2 regions of the Shimazuella sp. NTD250 genome follow, and region 1 is predicted to be linked to the other one. Evidence: a T-box and tRNA genes for the amino acid it is inferred to sense, from the RefSeq annotation. Region 1 holds a T-box; the other holds one or more tRNA genes.

The links. A T-box is a leader RNA that pairs with one kind of tRNA and senses whether it is charged. The one in region 1 lies ahead of metG (methionine--tRNA ligase), so its partner is inferred to be a tRNA-Met.
Region 2: it encodes a tRNA-Met, which carries the amino acid that the T-box ahead of metG (methionine--tRNA ligase) is inferred to sense. The anticodon was not compared.

The regions. Positions count from the first base shown of each region.
Region 1 covers NZ_JCAJZS010000008.1:15,234-22,835, forward strand. The annotation lists gene AC5WOF_RS16935 (hypothetical protein) at 1-549, shown strand, start outside; gene AC5WOF_RS16940 (GDP-mannose 4,6-dehydratase) at 871-1,833, shown strand; gene AC5WOF_RS16945 (winged helix-turn-helix transcriptional regulator) at 2,004-2,309, shown strand; T-box leader at 2,388-2,615, shown strand; gene metG (methionine--tRNA ligase) at 2,655-4,625, shown strand; gene lepB (signal peptidase I) at 4,803-5,357, shown strand; gene AC5WOF_RS16960 (TatD family hydrolase) at 5,385-6,152, shown strand; gene rnmV (ribonuclease M5) at 6,167-6,718, shown strand; gene rsmA (16S rRNA (adenine(1518)-N(6)/adenine(1519)-N(6))-dimethyltransferase RsmA) at 6,715-7,590, shown strand.
Region 2 covers NZ_JCAJZS010000001.1:38,497-46,098, forward strand. The annotation lists gene AC5WOF_RS00175 (flavin reductase family protein) at 1-157, opposite strand, end outside; gene AC5WOF_RS00180 (MFS transporter) at 223-1,569, opposite strand; gene AC5WOF_RS00185 (hypothetical protein) at 2,186-3,382, opposite strand; gene AC5WOF_RS00190 (hypothetical protein) at 3,730-3,882, opposite strand; tRNA gene AC5WOF_RS00195 (tRNA-Val) at 3,915-3,989, opposite strand; tRNA gene AC5WOF_RS00200 (tRNA-Ile) at 4,003-4,078, opposite strand; tRNA gene AC5WOF_RS00205 (tRNA-Asp) at 4,115-4,191, opposite strand; tRNA gene AC5WOF_RS00210 (tRNA-Met) at 4,197-4,273, opposite strand; gene AC5WOF_RS00215 (hypothetical protein) at 4,329-4,511, opposite strand; gene AC5WOF_RS00220 (phosphatidylglycerophosphatase A family protein) at 4,850-5,386, opposite strand; gene AC5WOF_RS00225 (PHP domain-containing protein) at 5,484-6,323, opposite strand; gene AC5WOF_RS00230 (hypothetical protein) at 6,392-6,559, opposite strand; gene AC5WOF_RS00235 (hypothetical protein) at 6,661-7,602, opposite strand, start outside.

The DNA.
Region 1 (7,602 bases):
TATACCATGCAACGAGATTTAACCCAGTATGAAAGACATGCTATGGAATATTTATTAGAAGCAACTTTTTCCACTGATTTGAATATAAAAAAGTTAAATGAATTAGGTGGTTGTGAGGAAGATAAATGTGAACTACTAAATAATTTATATGATAATGGAAATATAACGGGAAAATTTCCATCATTTATCTCTAAACCTGGTACATATTATGTTGGATCAGATATAGCAAATCAAGCTCCTGATGGTCAGGGACGAGTGCTTGTCTTAATTTTGATTCCCCCAAATAGTATGGAAAGCATGAAATCAAAAGAACCTCCCAGTGTATCTCTTCCAATATATCCTGATTCGAATCTGATTGTATTCCATTTATCCAAAAACGATGTTGGAAGAATAGAATTTGAGTTATATGATGATTATAGTTTAGATGGTTATAAAAAATATTACGAATACAATGATTTCATAAGCTCTAAAGTTGGACAACTCATTACAAAAGAAGCCAACTTAGATTGGCGAGCAGTGAATGTACAGTCTAGGACTAAATTCCAGTAAATATTTCCTTATAAATGGTTCAAATCATTCCTCCTACAGTTTATAAGGTAGGAGCTTTATTTCGGTATTAATAACTAATTATTACCAAGTCAGAATTTTTTTCTGCTATGTGATAAGATGATTTTGGTTTCTTTCTGTAGAGATAGTTTTTATTGTCTAATGTTTAATAGTTATTTTTAGATAAAGTTTTCTATTAATCAAATATATAGTAACGTAATAAAAAGGCTTGTTACAGAGTGAAGAATGCATAGAAAGGACTGTCTAAAGAAAGATTTTTAACTAAGAGAGATGGGAATTCCCATTCTAACGGAGTGTGAAGAAATGAAATTGTTGATCACTGGTGGTGCTGGTTTTATTGGAAGTAATCTTATACAACATTTATCGCTGTTTACCCAGTATAAAAAAATAGGTGTGATAGATAATTTTGATCCATTTTACCCTGCCGAAGTTAAGAAAAAGCGAATAAAGAAATGGAAAAAAATACCCAGCGTTCAATTGTATCAGGCGGATATTCGAGATGAGTCTCAAATGGAGGAAATTTTTCAAGCAGAAAATTGGGATACCATTATCCATTTAGCGGCAGTTCCATGTGCTCGATCTTCAATTGAAGACCCTGCGCTTTATAGTGATGTTAATGTAACAGGCACTGTACAAATGTTGCAATTGGCGGCAGAACATCAAATTAAACGATTTATTTTTATTTCTTCCTCTTCTATATATGGTTCTGTTGATGAGCCTTATCCATTTCATGAAGATGAGATTGTGTCTATGCCTGTTTCTCCATACGCCACTTCGAAATGGGCTGCAGAAAATTACTGCCAGTTGTTTTATCAACTTTATGGTTTTGATATCACAGTTCTAAGGTTGTTTACAACATTTGGGCCAGGGCAGCGCCCTGACATGGCGATGCACAAGTTTGCAGAGCAAATGATAGCGGGTAAACCAGTTACTATCTTTGATCCAGATAGTACGAGAGATTATACATATATTAGTGATGTTGTAGAAGCGATTCGTCTATCTTTGGAGTGGACGAATGGCTACCAAGTATACAATGTAGGGTCGGGTATATCTGTGAACATTATGCAGATGTTAGATGTTTTGTCTAATGCCCTGGGAACAAAACATGAAGTAAAGGTACTCGGGGAGCAAGATTGTGAAGTAAAACATAAGGTAGCCGATATCCGGAGATTAGAACAGTCTATTGGTTTTCGTCCTAAAGTTACATTTCAAGAAGGGATATTATTATTTGCCAATTGGTTTTTGGAAGAAAAGCGTTTAAAATAAAAACTACACAATATTCAAATAAAATATATCAATTAAAGGATGGAAGATTTACATTTTAGTTAAGGGGAATGCAATCAGTCAATCGTTTCTATCTTACAGTAAGATTAGTTTGAAGCGCTTATTCCATTCTGTTATAGAAACTCTGGTGAACCAGATAGGGGTAGGTGACAATGGAAAAAATAAAACAGCAGCATATAGATGTTATTCGTAAAGCTCTTCAATTGATATCAAAGAAGTTATCATTTCCTATCATCTCCCAATTGCATTATGGTCCCATGCGTTTTAACCAATTGAAGCAAAAGTTTGCTGAGATGAGTGTTACTTCTTTGCGAGACACACTGCTGCATCTCGAGAAACATAAAATGATAAAGCAGGAAATATATGCAAAAAAGCCAATAAGAATGAAGTATTCTTTAACTAGAGAAGGAATTGAATTTATTCAAGTTCTGTTAGGAATTCGTAAGTGGAGCGATTGAGATATTTGTGTAGTTATGGTGGAATAAAGAAGCACGGCTTGCTTTCTACTTGTTTTTTTCGATATAATAACGAGTGAAAAAATGTCCATGATTAGGATGAGTACTTATTGATCCCTATCAACAGAGAGCCGGGTGAGGTGAAAGCCGGTATAGGAGAGAAGAAGGAACATGGCCTAGGAGACGTTTCTTTGAAATGTTTAGTAGAAGAAAACGGTTTACCCTCGTTACTGGGTATTAGAGATGTGGAAAGGATTTGCATTTCCACATGAATTTGGGTGGTACCACGTGAACAATCTCGTCCCTTTTATAGGGGCGAGTTTTTATATTTTTTAAAGGAGAATTGCGATGAGTAACCAAAAAACCTTTTATATTACGACTCCTATTTATTATCCAAGTGACAAATTGCATATCGGTCATGCGTACACTACAGTAGCAGGAGATACCATGGCACGCTATAAACGGCTTCGTGGCTATGATGTGATGTACTTGACAGGTACAGATGAACATGGACAAAAAATCCAGAAAAAAGCGGAAGAAGCTGGCAAGACTCCACAGAAATTTGTCGATGATATTGTAGTAGGAATCAAAGAGTTGTGGGGGAAACTGGATATCTCTTACAATGATTTCATTCGCACTACACAAGATCGCCACAAAGTAATTGTACAAAAAATATTTGCTCAGTTGCTTGAACAAGGGGACATTTATTTAGGAGAATACGAAGGCTGGTATTGTATTCAATGTGAGGCGTTTTTCACGGATCGACAAGTAAAAGATGGGAAGTGTCCAGATTGCGGTCGTCCTGTAGACCGAATCAAAGAAGAAAGTTACTTTTTCCGGATGAGCAAGTATGTAGATCGCTTGTTAAAACATTATGAAGAGAATCCTGATTTTATTGAACCAGTATCTCGCAAAAATGAGATGATCGAAAACTTTATTAAACCAGGTTTAGAAGATTTAAGTGTTACACGAACTACTTTTGATTGGGGTGTACCTGTTCCTGGTAATCCCAAACATGTTGTGTATGTATGGTTGGATGCACTGGCTAACTACATCACAGCACTTGGCTATGGAACAGAAGATACAACGAAATTTGATAAATACTGGCCTGCTGATGTACATCTTATTGGAAAAGAAATCGTTCGTTTCCATACTATTTATTGGCCCATTTTCTTAATGGCACTAGGTTTACCATTACCCAAAAAAGTTTTTGGACATGGATTTTTCTTGGTAAAAGGAGAAAAAATGTCCAAGTCGAAAGGAAATGTTATTGACCCAGTTCCTTTAATTGAACATTTTGGGCTCGATGCAGTAAGGTACTATATGCTTCGTGAAGTTCCATTTGGCAGTGATGGAATGTTTACCCCAGAGGCATTTGTAGAGCGTATCAATGCAGATCTGGCCAATGATCTTGGAAATCTACTTCATCGAACTTTGACTATGGTAGAAAAATATTTTGATGGTGTTGTGCCGGAATATGTTCCAAATGCGACTGAATATGATCAGGCATATGTGAGTTTAGCTGCTGAAACGGTTCGAAAAGTAGAAGATTCAATGGAAAAAATGCAGTTTTCAGTGGCACTGACACAAATTTGGGACTTGGTGCGTGCTGGAAATAAATATATAGAAGCGACTACTCCATGGAACTTAGCAAAAACGGAAGAAACACGAGAAGCACTTGGTTCGGTGCTCTATCACTTGTTGGAAAGTCTAAGAGTAGTTGGTATTTTGATTCAGCCGTTTATGACCCAATCACCAAAAGCAATGTTTCGTCAATTACAATTAGCTGATGAAGAGCTTGTTTGGGATTCGATTCATCAGTTTGGGAATACCCAATCAGGTAAAAAAGTGAATAAAGAAAAACCTATTTTCCCTCGTTTGGAAGTAGAAAAAGAACTCACAGCTATTGCACAGCTCATGGATCAAGCAGCAAAGCGTCGCGGGGAGCCTGAAGTAAAGGCAAATGAGGAGAAAGCAGCAGAAAAAATAGAAGATGATTATATTTCTATTGATGACTTTGCTAAAGTAGAACTTACTGTAGCGGAAATTGTCGCTGTTTCCCCAGTAAAAGGAGCTGATCGTTTATTACAGCTTCAATTGGATTTAGGAAGTGAACAACGTCAAGTCGTATCAGGTATAGCAGAATATTATACAATAGAGCAGTTAGTTGGGCAAAAAGTGATTGCAGTTACTAATCTAGCACCGGTAACATTAAGAGGTGTTCGATCGGAAGGAATGATTCTCGCTGCCAAAAAAGGAAAGAAACTCGTGCTGTCTACGGTATCGGATGACATTCCCAATGGCACAAGGGTGAAATAATTACGAGAAATATGCTATGATGGCTACAATCCACTGTTTTTGTCGTGGTCCCCTTAATTGTATTTTTGTTTCTGCAAGGAATGGGGTATATCTTAGGATGGATAGAGCCTGCTAAGATGACTGGTTTATGGGACTAGTTCCGCAGGAATTGCCACTTTTTCAAGTGGTTAGAAGTTAATGAAAGAATATTTTAAAGGACGTGACCAGATGTCGACTGCTAATGGCTCTGTGAAAAGCTCAATTATCGAATGGGGAGTAGCAGTAATCTCTGCTCTATTAATTGCAGTAGTGATTCGTTATTTTCTTTTTGCACCTTATGAAGTAAATGGAACATCTATGTATCCAACTCTCGATGGTAATGAATTATTGATCGTAAATAAATTCATCTATGATGTGAGCAGCCCACAATATGGGGATATTGTTGTTTTTCATACCAACGAGCAACGTGATTTTATCAAGCGTGTAATCGGTTTGCCTGGGGATAAGATCGAAGTGAAAAATGGACATGTCTATCGTAATAACAAGCAATTGAATGAATCCTATATTGCGGAAGAAATGATCGGTGATTTTGCCCAAGTTACTGTTCCGAAAGGTCATCTGTTTGTTTTGGGAGATAATCGGAATAATAGTAAGGACAGCCGTATCATAGGTGCTGTGGATGACAGTGCGGTTGTTGGCCGTGCAGACGTTGTTGTAATGCCATTTAAAGAGTTTCGTCTATTAAATAAATAGTTAGGGTAGAAGTTAGGGGTTAAAAAGATGCTGTTCGAAACACATACACATCTGAATGACAAGCAATTTGATGAAGACCGCCAGCAGGTGATCAAGCGAGCTACTGACGCTGGTATTTCTTATATCCTAAATATCGGATATAATCGAGAAACGATTCCAAGCTCTATAAAGTTAGCAGAAACATACCCCTTTTTCTATAGTTCTGTCGGATGGCATCCTCAAGATGCCATTTCTTGTACAGAAGAGGATCTAGAGTGGCTCTTTTCTCTTACGCATCACCCAAAAGTTGTTGCAATTGGGGAAATCGGTTTGGATTATTATTGGGATACTTCCCCAAAAGATGTTCAACATGAAGTATTTCGAAAGCAAATACGGCTTGCCAAAGAAGTAAATCTGCCCATCATTATTCATAATCGAGATGCGGATGACGATGTGATCCGTATTTTAAAAGAAGAAAATGCAGACGAAGTGGGCGGCGTCATGCACTGTTTTTCAGGAGACATCGCATTGATGGAAACTTGTATCTCCCTTAATTTTTCTATTGGTATAGGTGGACCAGTGACTTTTAAAAATAGACCTGTGCTTAAAGAAGTAGCTAGTAGCGTACCACTGGATAAGTTATTGCTGGAGACGGATTCTCCATATCTAGCTCCACATCCGTACCGTGGGAAAAGAAATGAAACTGCATATGTACGTTTAGTGGCGGAAGAAATTGCAAAACTTCGTGAGATGACTATCGAGGATTTGGCTCAAGTAACAACCGAAAATGCAAAAAAACTGTTTCAAATTATATAGATAGGGAAAAGATTATGCGGAAGGTGAAAGAAATTATTGTAGTTGAGGGGAAAAACGATACTTTAGCTATCAAGCGTGCGGTTGAAGCAGATACTATCGAGACAAGAGGATCTGCCATTCCTAGCTATGTATTGGACGAGCTACGGCGTGCTCAAGCAGTTCGTGGGGTGATTGTATTTACTGATCCCGACTATGCAGGCGAGCGCATTAGACGCATTATTTCCCGAGAAATACCAGAAGTAAAACATGCCTTTATTGAAAAAGAACTCGCATATGATAGGCAGAAAATCGGAGTAGAACATGCAAATCCTTCTGATATTATGAAGGCATTAGAAAATGTCCGTACCTTGGAAGAAGAAATACCTTCATGGCTTTCTTGGAAAGAGTATCTTGCTATTGGGTTAGCTGGACATCCGCATTCTAAACAACTTCGTGAGCAGTTAGCAAAAGAGCTATCTATTGGTTATGCCAATGCAAAACAATTTTTCATGAGGTTGCAAACTTTGCGGATAAGCAGGGAAGAATGTGAACGTGCACTCCTGAACATAAAAGGAGATAGGTCATGAGTTTTGGAATATCAGCAAAAACACGGAAACTGTTAAAGCAGCATAATATAGTACTAAAAAAGAGCTTGGGGCAAAATTTTTTGACTGATGCACATGTACTACAGCGTATTGTAGATGCGGCTGACTTAGATGAAGAGTCTGGTGTGATCGAAATTGGGCCAGGCTTAGGTGCTTTAACAGAAGGTTTAGCGAAACAGGCTCAAAAAGTAGTGGCAATCGAATTGGACAATCGTCTGATTCCTGTTTTGCAGGATATGTTTGTAGATCAGCCTAATGTGGAAATAATACATGCTGACGCTTTAAAACTTGATTTTGCCCAGCTTATCACTGAGAATTTTGGAACTTGTTCACATGTGCACGTAGTAGCGAATCTACCTTACTATGTGACATCACCGATTTTAGTAAAACTACTGGAATCAGGTTTATCACTATCAAATATCGTTGTGATGATTCAAAAAGAAGTTGCTGACCGTATTTTAGCAAAGCCAGGTTCCAAAACATATGGATCACTCAGTGTTTTTGCACAGTATTTCAGTGAACCTAGTAAAGTGGTACAAGTTCCTAGTCATGTGTTTGTCCCTCGCCCACAGGTCGATTCGATGGTGATCAAATTGTCCATTCGAACTGCTGCACCTGTTCCAGTCGAAAATGAATCTTTTTTCTTCCAAGTAGTTAGGGCATCGTTTGCTAAAAGAAGAAAGACCCTGCTCAACTCTTTGAGTAGTTCGTTACCTTTTCAAATGGAAAAAACACGACTAGAACAGGTAATTCACAGCACAGGGATTGATCCTAATTGTAGAGGTGAGATGCTGTCCATGAATTCTTTTGCTCAATTATCTAACGTTTTGCTTCGAGAACGAGATGGAGGTTAACCAAACATAAAT
Region 2 (7,602 bases), on a different contig from region 1:
TGAAAGGTGCTAAATTCAATACATGATTGCTACTGAGTGTTGATACCCAGGCTATTGGCCTAGGAACAACTGATCCAGCTAATAATTTATACAATTGCTTTTGATTTAAATCTACAGGGTCGATCTTCAATGATAATAAAAACCTCACTTTCTCCATTAATTTGCATATTCAAACTAGTAAGTTTTACTCTACCTAAAATTCTAATTTAACTTAGCAGATGTTTACTTAGATATATTTTCTAGAGATCGTGAAGGTGAAATCGATCGCGCACCAAACATCAATAATCCTGAGAGTAATAAAGGTAATACTCCTGCCACAAAAGCAGCAATTATTATACTATTCGAACTTACAAATAATGTAAATATGAATGAACCCAATATTCCTCCAATAGGTCCTGTAGCATTGATGATTGCGGTGCCAGTGCCACGAATTCTTGTAGGAAAAGATTCGCCCATATAGGTAAACAAAGCAGAGTAGGATCCTATTAAGAAAAATAAGCCGATACTATAAGATATCAATACGGACCAATATCCTGATGCTACAAAAAGCATATAGGTATAAGAAAGACCTGACATAAACCAAGCGAAAATAATAACACCTCTTCTTCCAAATCGATCTCCGAGATAACCATGAATGATATATCCGACGTAAGCAAGAGCATTAGAAAGAATGAGTAAAAATAAAGAGTTATTAAATGAGATACCTTTACCTGCCGTAAGAACAGTGGTCGATAAAACACTAAATATTTGAATGGCAAACCAATTTAATAAAAATGCGAGCCCAAGAAAGATAGTATGACGTCTTATATCTGGTGCGAAAAGTTGTGCAATTGTTGATTTGTTCATTTTTTGTGTATCAATACCGCTTCTCTCACCAATTTGATTTGCTTCCTCCTCTTTTCCTTCTTTTAAGAGTTTTCGAACGTGCTTAATTTCTTCAAACTTAGGAGATTCCTTTAACTTTAATCGTAACAAAATAATGATAATAGCTGGAATGGCACCTACTAAAAATACACCTTTCCAACCAACATACGGTAACAAGATAGAACTTGCAAATGCAGCAAGCAGAGCTCCGACTGGCCATCCACCTTGGATAAAACTGTAAAGAATTCCTCTTCTTTTCTCTCCAGAAATTTCAGATAAATAGGTTGTATTAACTGCTTGTTCCGAGTAACCAAAACCAGATAACGCACGAACTAGAATGAGATACAAAGGACCAATTGTAAGAGCAGTTAATCCAGAACTCAAGGCTGCTCCAGCTGTGGTAATTACTAAAGCATTACGACGACCAAAGTAATCTGTAATTGGCCCTACCGTTAAGGCAATCAGAAACGTTCCCACCGATACCCATGTTGCAATTTGCGAACTTTCCACTGTGCTCCAATGAAATTGTTCCGCTATAACTGGTAGTAGCGTCCCAAATAAAATAAAGTCATATACAGAGAATACCCAAGCAAAAAAGGCAACAATAGATGCATAGATTAGCTGAGCTCTGGAAACAGGGGATTTCCTAGAGTATGATTCATTTTCCAATTGCAAAGGGGTTACTTTACGAACGTTTTGAGACATCATAAACCCTCCCAATGATAATTTTGATACACATCCTTACGAATAAATAATTCCTTTTTTCAGGAGAATACAGATCACGAAAACGCTTTCATAAACATCTCTCCTCTTTAGTTAAAATGTGAACAATTTTTAACTTTTCTTCTGTATTAAAAAAATATCAAAGTTAAAATATAGGAACAACCAAGTAAACGAATAAAATTATGCAGAATGGCATAATAAGAAACAGGATTCCCTTTTATACAAGAAGAAACTGTGAATCCATTTAAAAAAATGTTCCTAGAAAATAGCCATCCGTATATAACAAAAAAACTCCCTATATCCAAGGAGTTTGATTGGTGGACAGTAGAGGAATCGAACCTCTGACCTCTTCCATGTCTAGTAACGCAGCAAGTTAATCTAGTTATTCCGTGCAGGAAATCCAATAAAATTGCAGGTTTTCAAAATTCCATTTGCTACTTGATCCCTTCTATTTACCCTAGTTCTCATAAGTGCGTGGTCAATTTGTGGTCAAATTCTTTCACTAAATTCAATTTGAAAAGTACAAATATGAATCTCTAGATAGAGTGGCCAGTCAGCACTGTTCATCGGTGTCTTGAAGTGCTATTTCGTTTTTGGTTTATTTTGCACTAGTACTAGCTTGAATTTGAGAAGTGATTTGTTTATGTGTAATTGATTTTATAAGTCCATCAAAGTAAGCGAATTTTTCCTCTTTATTCGCAGATATTATCGTATAATCTGCTATTAATTTCATATTACCTAATCCATGGGTCATAAGTACCTGTTTTGTTTTCCAGATTCGATCTTCCAACGTTTTTTTGCTAGATGAGTTTATAGGGGCTTTTAAATGAATATGAACTTCCATGTTTGGATCTAATACCTTAGGAAGTGGAGTGGTTACAGCTTTTTTTAGTGCTTTTTTGTAATCGATCTCCTGAGCATTCGGTTTACTGTAAGGAGTATTCACCAACACATAAATATGATCCGTTTGTTCTCCAAAAATGTTTTTGATTAGTGGAGATACTTCTTCCTCTGCTTGATATTTCCAAACATCTTCTCTTCCTAAACCATTATCAGCTATTAGTTGTTCATAAATATCAGTAGGATTATGAATATAGGCTACTGCAATAGGGCCAAACATGCCACTGCCATTCAATCCTTCTGTAAATGGGCCATTATGGTAATGAACCTCTAAAACAGCTTTTGCAAATCCATTGTCCATCAGTTGATTTCTAACCTTCCAAATAAGAGTTGATACCTCTTTTAACTGTTTGGGATCAGATATACTATGAAGATCAAGACGAATGGTAAGCTGTGGACCAGAAAAAAAACCAACTTCATATATGGATTTCTCTAGAGCACTTTTAATATTGTTTCTGATCTTCTTATGACAATCATCACATGTAAAATCTACTCGAACATACATTTGGGATATTTGGTCACCTGATACACCACTTAATATTTGTTTCACTTCATTGGATGCTTGATATTCATATAGCGTCTTTAAATAGCTATCATCACCTTCTCCTTCTTTTACAGTAAAGGTGATATCTGGTTGATCAACTGGATAAACAGTAGCACGCCAAATCATTGTATTTGGCATATCAACATTATATTCTTCACATCCACTGTCTTTGATAGCAAACTTCTTTCCATACTTTTTCTCCAATGTTTGCAATTTCTCTTGTAACTGCCCATCTTTCCCGGTGGAATAACATCGACCAAAAAGAATGGTTGATAAACTGCATCCTGTAAAAAGAGGTAAAGAGATGAATAAACAAAGAGACCAGACAAGCATTTTTTTCCACATATCCATCCCAGCCTTCTATTGCATTTTGTATATGCTCAATATAAACGAACATAATATTCTTTATATATTCAAATACTTATACAATAGGAAAATACTTGTGATTGATTTTGTTAGTAGTGACGAATACCATTTTAAAGATACCTTAAACAATACTTACACAACATATGAAAATGGTCAAAAAATGGCCTGATAAGGCCGAAATGTTTGATTGCTATCGGAAAGGCGATATATTAAAGGAGATTTTAAATGAACAAAGAACTTTACTTTACCTATCAGTGACAATATGAGAAAGGAGATTTAAAGTTTTGCCCACGTTGTGGGCACCACTTCTCAATAGAAGATTTACGATGACGTCAATTCTTTCTTGAGCTGTCTTTTCCTTTTACACTTACCCATGATGTCACCCCAATTAAAAAATTCTGTTCAAAATAATTGGGTAATAATATTTTAGTGTAATAAAGGTCTACAATCTGCATTTTCTCCGCTAAAACCCCATCTGCATACAACAAAAAAACTCCCTATTTCTAAGGAGTTTGATTGGTGGGCAGTAGAGGAATCGAACCTCCGACCTCTTCCGTGTCAAGGAAGCGCTCTCCCCCTGAGCTAACCGCCCTTATGCAACTGTATGGTGGGCCCAACAGGACTCGAACCTGTGACCGATCGGTTATGAGCCGACTGCTCTACCAACTGAGCTATAGGCCCGGAATATTTGCAATAATTGGTAAACGTAAAACGAAATGGCGGGGCTGACGGGATTCGAACCCGCGGTCTCCTGCGTGACAGGCAGGCATGTTAGGCCTCTACACCACAGCCCCATATTTGGTTGCGGGGGCAGGATTTGAACCTGCGACCTTTGGGTTATGAGCCCAACGAGCTACCGAGCTGCTCCACCCCGCGTCAGTGGCGACATTTGTTATTATACTATGGGCACATCTAACATGCAAGTATAAGTTTATAAATTTTTTCTCCATATATATTTTACTCCAAACCGACCTTTACGAGAACGAAAAACTTCTACACGATCTGGACTATCGTAGCCATAAAGCCACCAGTCTTCTTCCATACGTGCAGCCAAACATCTCGCTTGGAATTTTGTCTCATATAATTTCAACCAATAAACCCAATTTGTTGACATTTGGATAGTTCACCTCTTACTTCTAGTGTACCTAATTACTATCTGTTTCATGCTTAACGGACGCTTCTCATCCGAATGTATGATTCCTCATCGCAAAAGGATATACCTTTAAAAATTAATATTTATTTCATTTGTTATTCTTAATCATTTATATTTTGGATAAAATGGACACCATGCTCCACTCCTGCACATACAAAAAAAATTCATCTCCATACCTTATTATTACAGGCAGATGCTTGTTAGCTGTTCCCTCCTCCATTTAACCGAGTTTAGACACTCGGTTTTTCTGTATAAAAAAAGAGGTTCCATTTAGATAGATGGAACCTCTACATCGTTTGCTACAAATAAGCATCAATATCTTCCATTTCTTCTTCGCCTTCTTCTTCATCCCTCAGTCTATGTGCAATTCGTCCTGAAGCTGCTGCTGCAATGCTTGCAACTAAATCATCGATAAAGGTATTTACTGGACCATTTTTTGTCGTGTCCAGTTCTTTTATAATGCCAATTTTATGTTTATCTAGGTGTCCGAAAGTAGTAACTGCAATACTTCCATACCCAAAAACAGAGCCAAGAGCTAGTGTTTCATCACACCCAAATAATCCTTCATCAGAGCGAACCAGTGATAGCAATGGTTCAGACAGCATATCTCGTTCAGCTAAAATGTCCAATTCGATTCCCACTAAAATAGCATGTTGAATTTCACGTTTTTTCAAAACCGCAAGGACACTTTCCACACAAGCTTCCAACTGTAGGTTTGGAGCATAAGGTTTCTGCATCTGATACACAATATCTGCGATGGCGGCTATCGAAACACCACGATCTTTTAGTTTTTGCATAACAGCCATTTTGATTTCCTTGTTTAAAACTTTTCTCATTTTTATACTCCCCCTGTTTCCAAATCATAAACGAAATACTTTAGAAAGGAAACCCAATAAATTAAAATAAAGCAGTGTCTGAAGGAGAGTATCAAACTTATTTATTCGCTGCTGCCCTGAGTCTTTCTACTGTACTATAAGGTGTGGTGCATGTGCCTAAATTGGCATGATGCATTTGACCATTTCGTACACCATGATAATCCGAACCTGCAGTCGGAATAAGATTAAATTGTTCAGCCAATGCCTCATATCGAATTTTATCTTCTTCCGTGTGATCAGGGTGATTCACTTCTATACCAGTGAGTCCCATTTCGACAATGGTTGGGATGAGATCATCGCGATGATATATCCCAGGATGGGCCATGACTGCTACTCCACCTGCTTCTTTGATTGCTTGAATGGCTTCATCTGGGGATGTATTATTTAGCCGAACAAACGCTACACCATCTGTACCTAAATATTTATCAAATGCTTCATTTAAATCTCCTACCAGTCCCCTTTCAACAAGTATTTGACCAATATGCACTCGACCTACATTTTTTTGTTCAGAGTTAATTTCTTGTTTGGACTCCACTTCATCGATTGTAATATAGATTCCTAATTGTTCTAACTCCTCTAAAACTAAGTGATTACGCTCTTTTCTCATGTTTTGTTGTCTATCCAAAAGTCGCTGAAATGCAGGATGATAGGGGTCAATAAAATATGCTAAGATATCGATTGCTTGTCCATCCAATACTGTACTCATTTCCACTGCGGGTACAATTTCTACTCCTAATTTTTGCCCAGCAATTAACGCTTCTTGATATCCTCCTGCGGTATCATGATCGGTAATTGCTATTGCTTCTAAACCCAGTTCGGCAGCAAGTTTCACAACTTCTGTCGGGGTTTGGGTTCCGTCTGACATTATCGTATGAGAATGTAAATCTGCTCTTTTCATCCTATCACCTCATCATCTATCATACCAAAAAAGGCACCCTTTCATGGGTGCCTACACTCAACTTCATCTTACTTCACTGCACGGATTAATCGTTTCAATCTGGAAGCAAATTTCTCGGGGTTTTCTTGAATATTACGTGTATCTGCTGATACTCCTAATTCATTTGCTGCTTCAACCATTAATTGTTCTACATTATCGTTTTTCTTGGTTTGTTCGACACGATTTTGCTTATCCACGAAAAACGCCCCCTTTTGCTGAGTGTAGGTTTAGTATGTGTGGAATATCCAAAAATTAAACATAAAAAGCAACCCCTTCTGCATTGGAGAGATTGCTTTTTTTATTTTTGAAGTAAAACTTCGATATGCTCGTTTTCTTCCATAGAAACAACAGGATACATATTCTCAACCTGTGTAAACGCATACTGATTGTTATCCGATTGGATGGTTCCTTTGATCCAAAATCTTTTTTCCGTCCACATACGAGGGAAACTTCGGAGTTGAATCGGTCTCCATTGCTCACCAATTAAAATTACAGGCCCAGCTGAGGTAACATGGAGCAAAAACATATTTCGTTGTTCTGCTTCATCTTGATTTTTTTTCGTAACTCCGTTTTCCATCATCCAAGTACGAGCTTCAATCGTTTCTGGGATCAATCGAATGAATGGTACATATACCTTTTTAAATGCTTGAAACACATTGGCATGACCAGCAGACTCTAGCCAACGAAATAGGTGTTTACACGTGTTTAAAAATATACGCGCTGATATTGGAGTAGATTGATGATGGTCCATATACCAAACACTGAAAAAACGCGCTAATACATCTTCATTTAGAAGAGACCATTCAAATGATTGTCCAAAACGAAGGGAGAGATATTGGAATAGCGTTTCTAACGAACGTGAATACCAAGCTTGCGTACCTTTTTGTAGTTTGGTAACTTCCGAAACGTAGAACTGCTCTAAATGATTCAAGACAGATACTGGTAGTCCAGGTCTCTCTGCTTGATGTTCCATGGCAGATAAAAAGAAGTCTTGATTACTGTCTAAACGCATTTCTGTTGGAGCACTTGTCAATTGTTGCTCCATTGTTTCTAATTCATTTGCTCTTTGAATCGACCAACCGAGTACTCTCCAGCTGGTTTCTCGAATCGTAAGTTCTTGTTGTTCATCATCATGGTGGTTGTATTTCTCTAGCTGCACGAGTATCTCCCCTCTCATCTCATGCACAAACGATGTATAAGGGCCAAATAGTTCATAGCGATTTCCTATCCGTATGAGCCT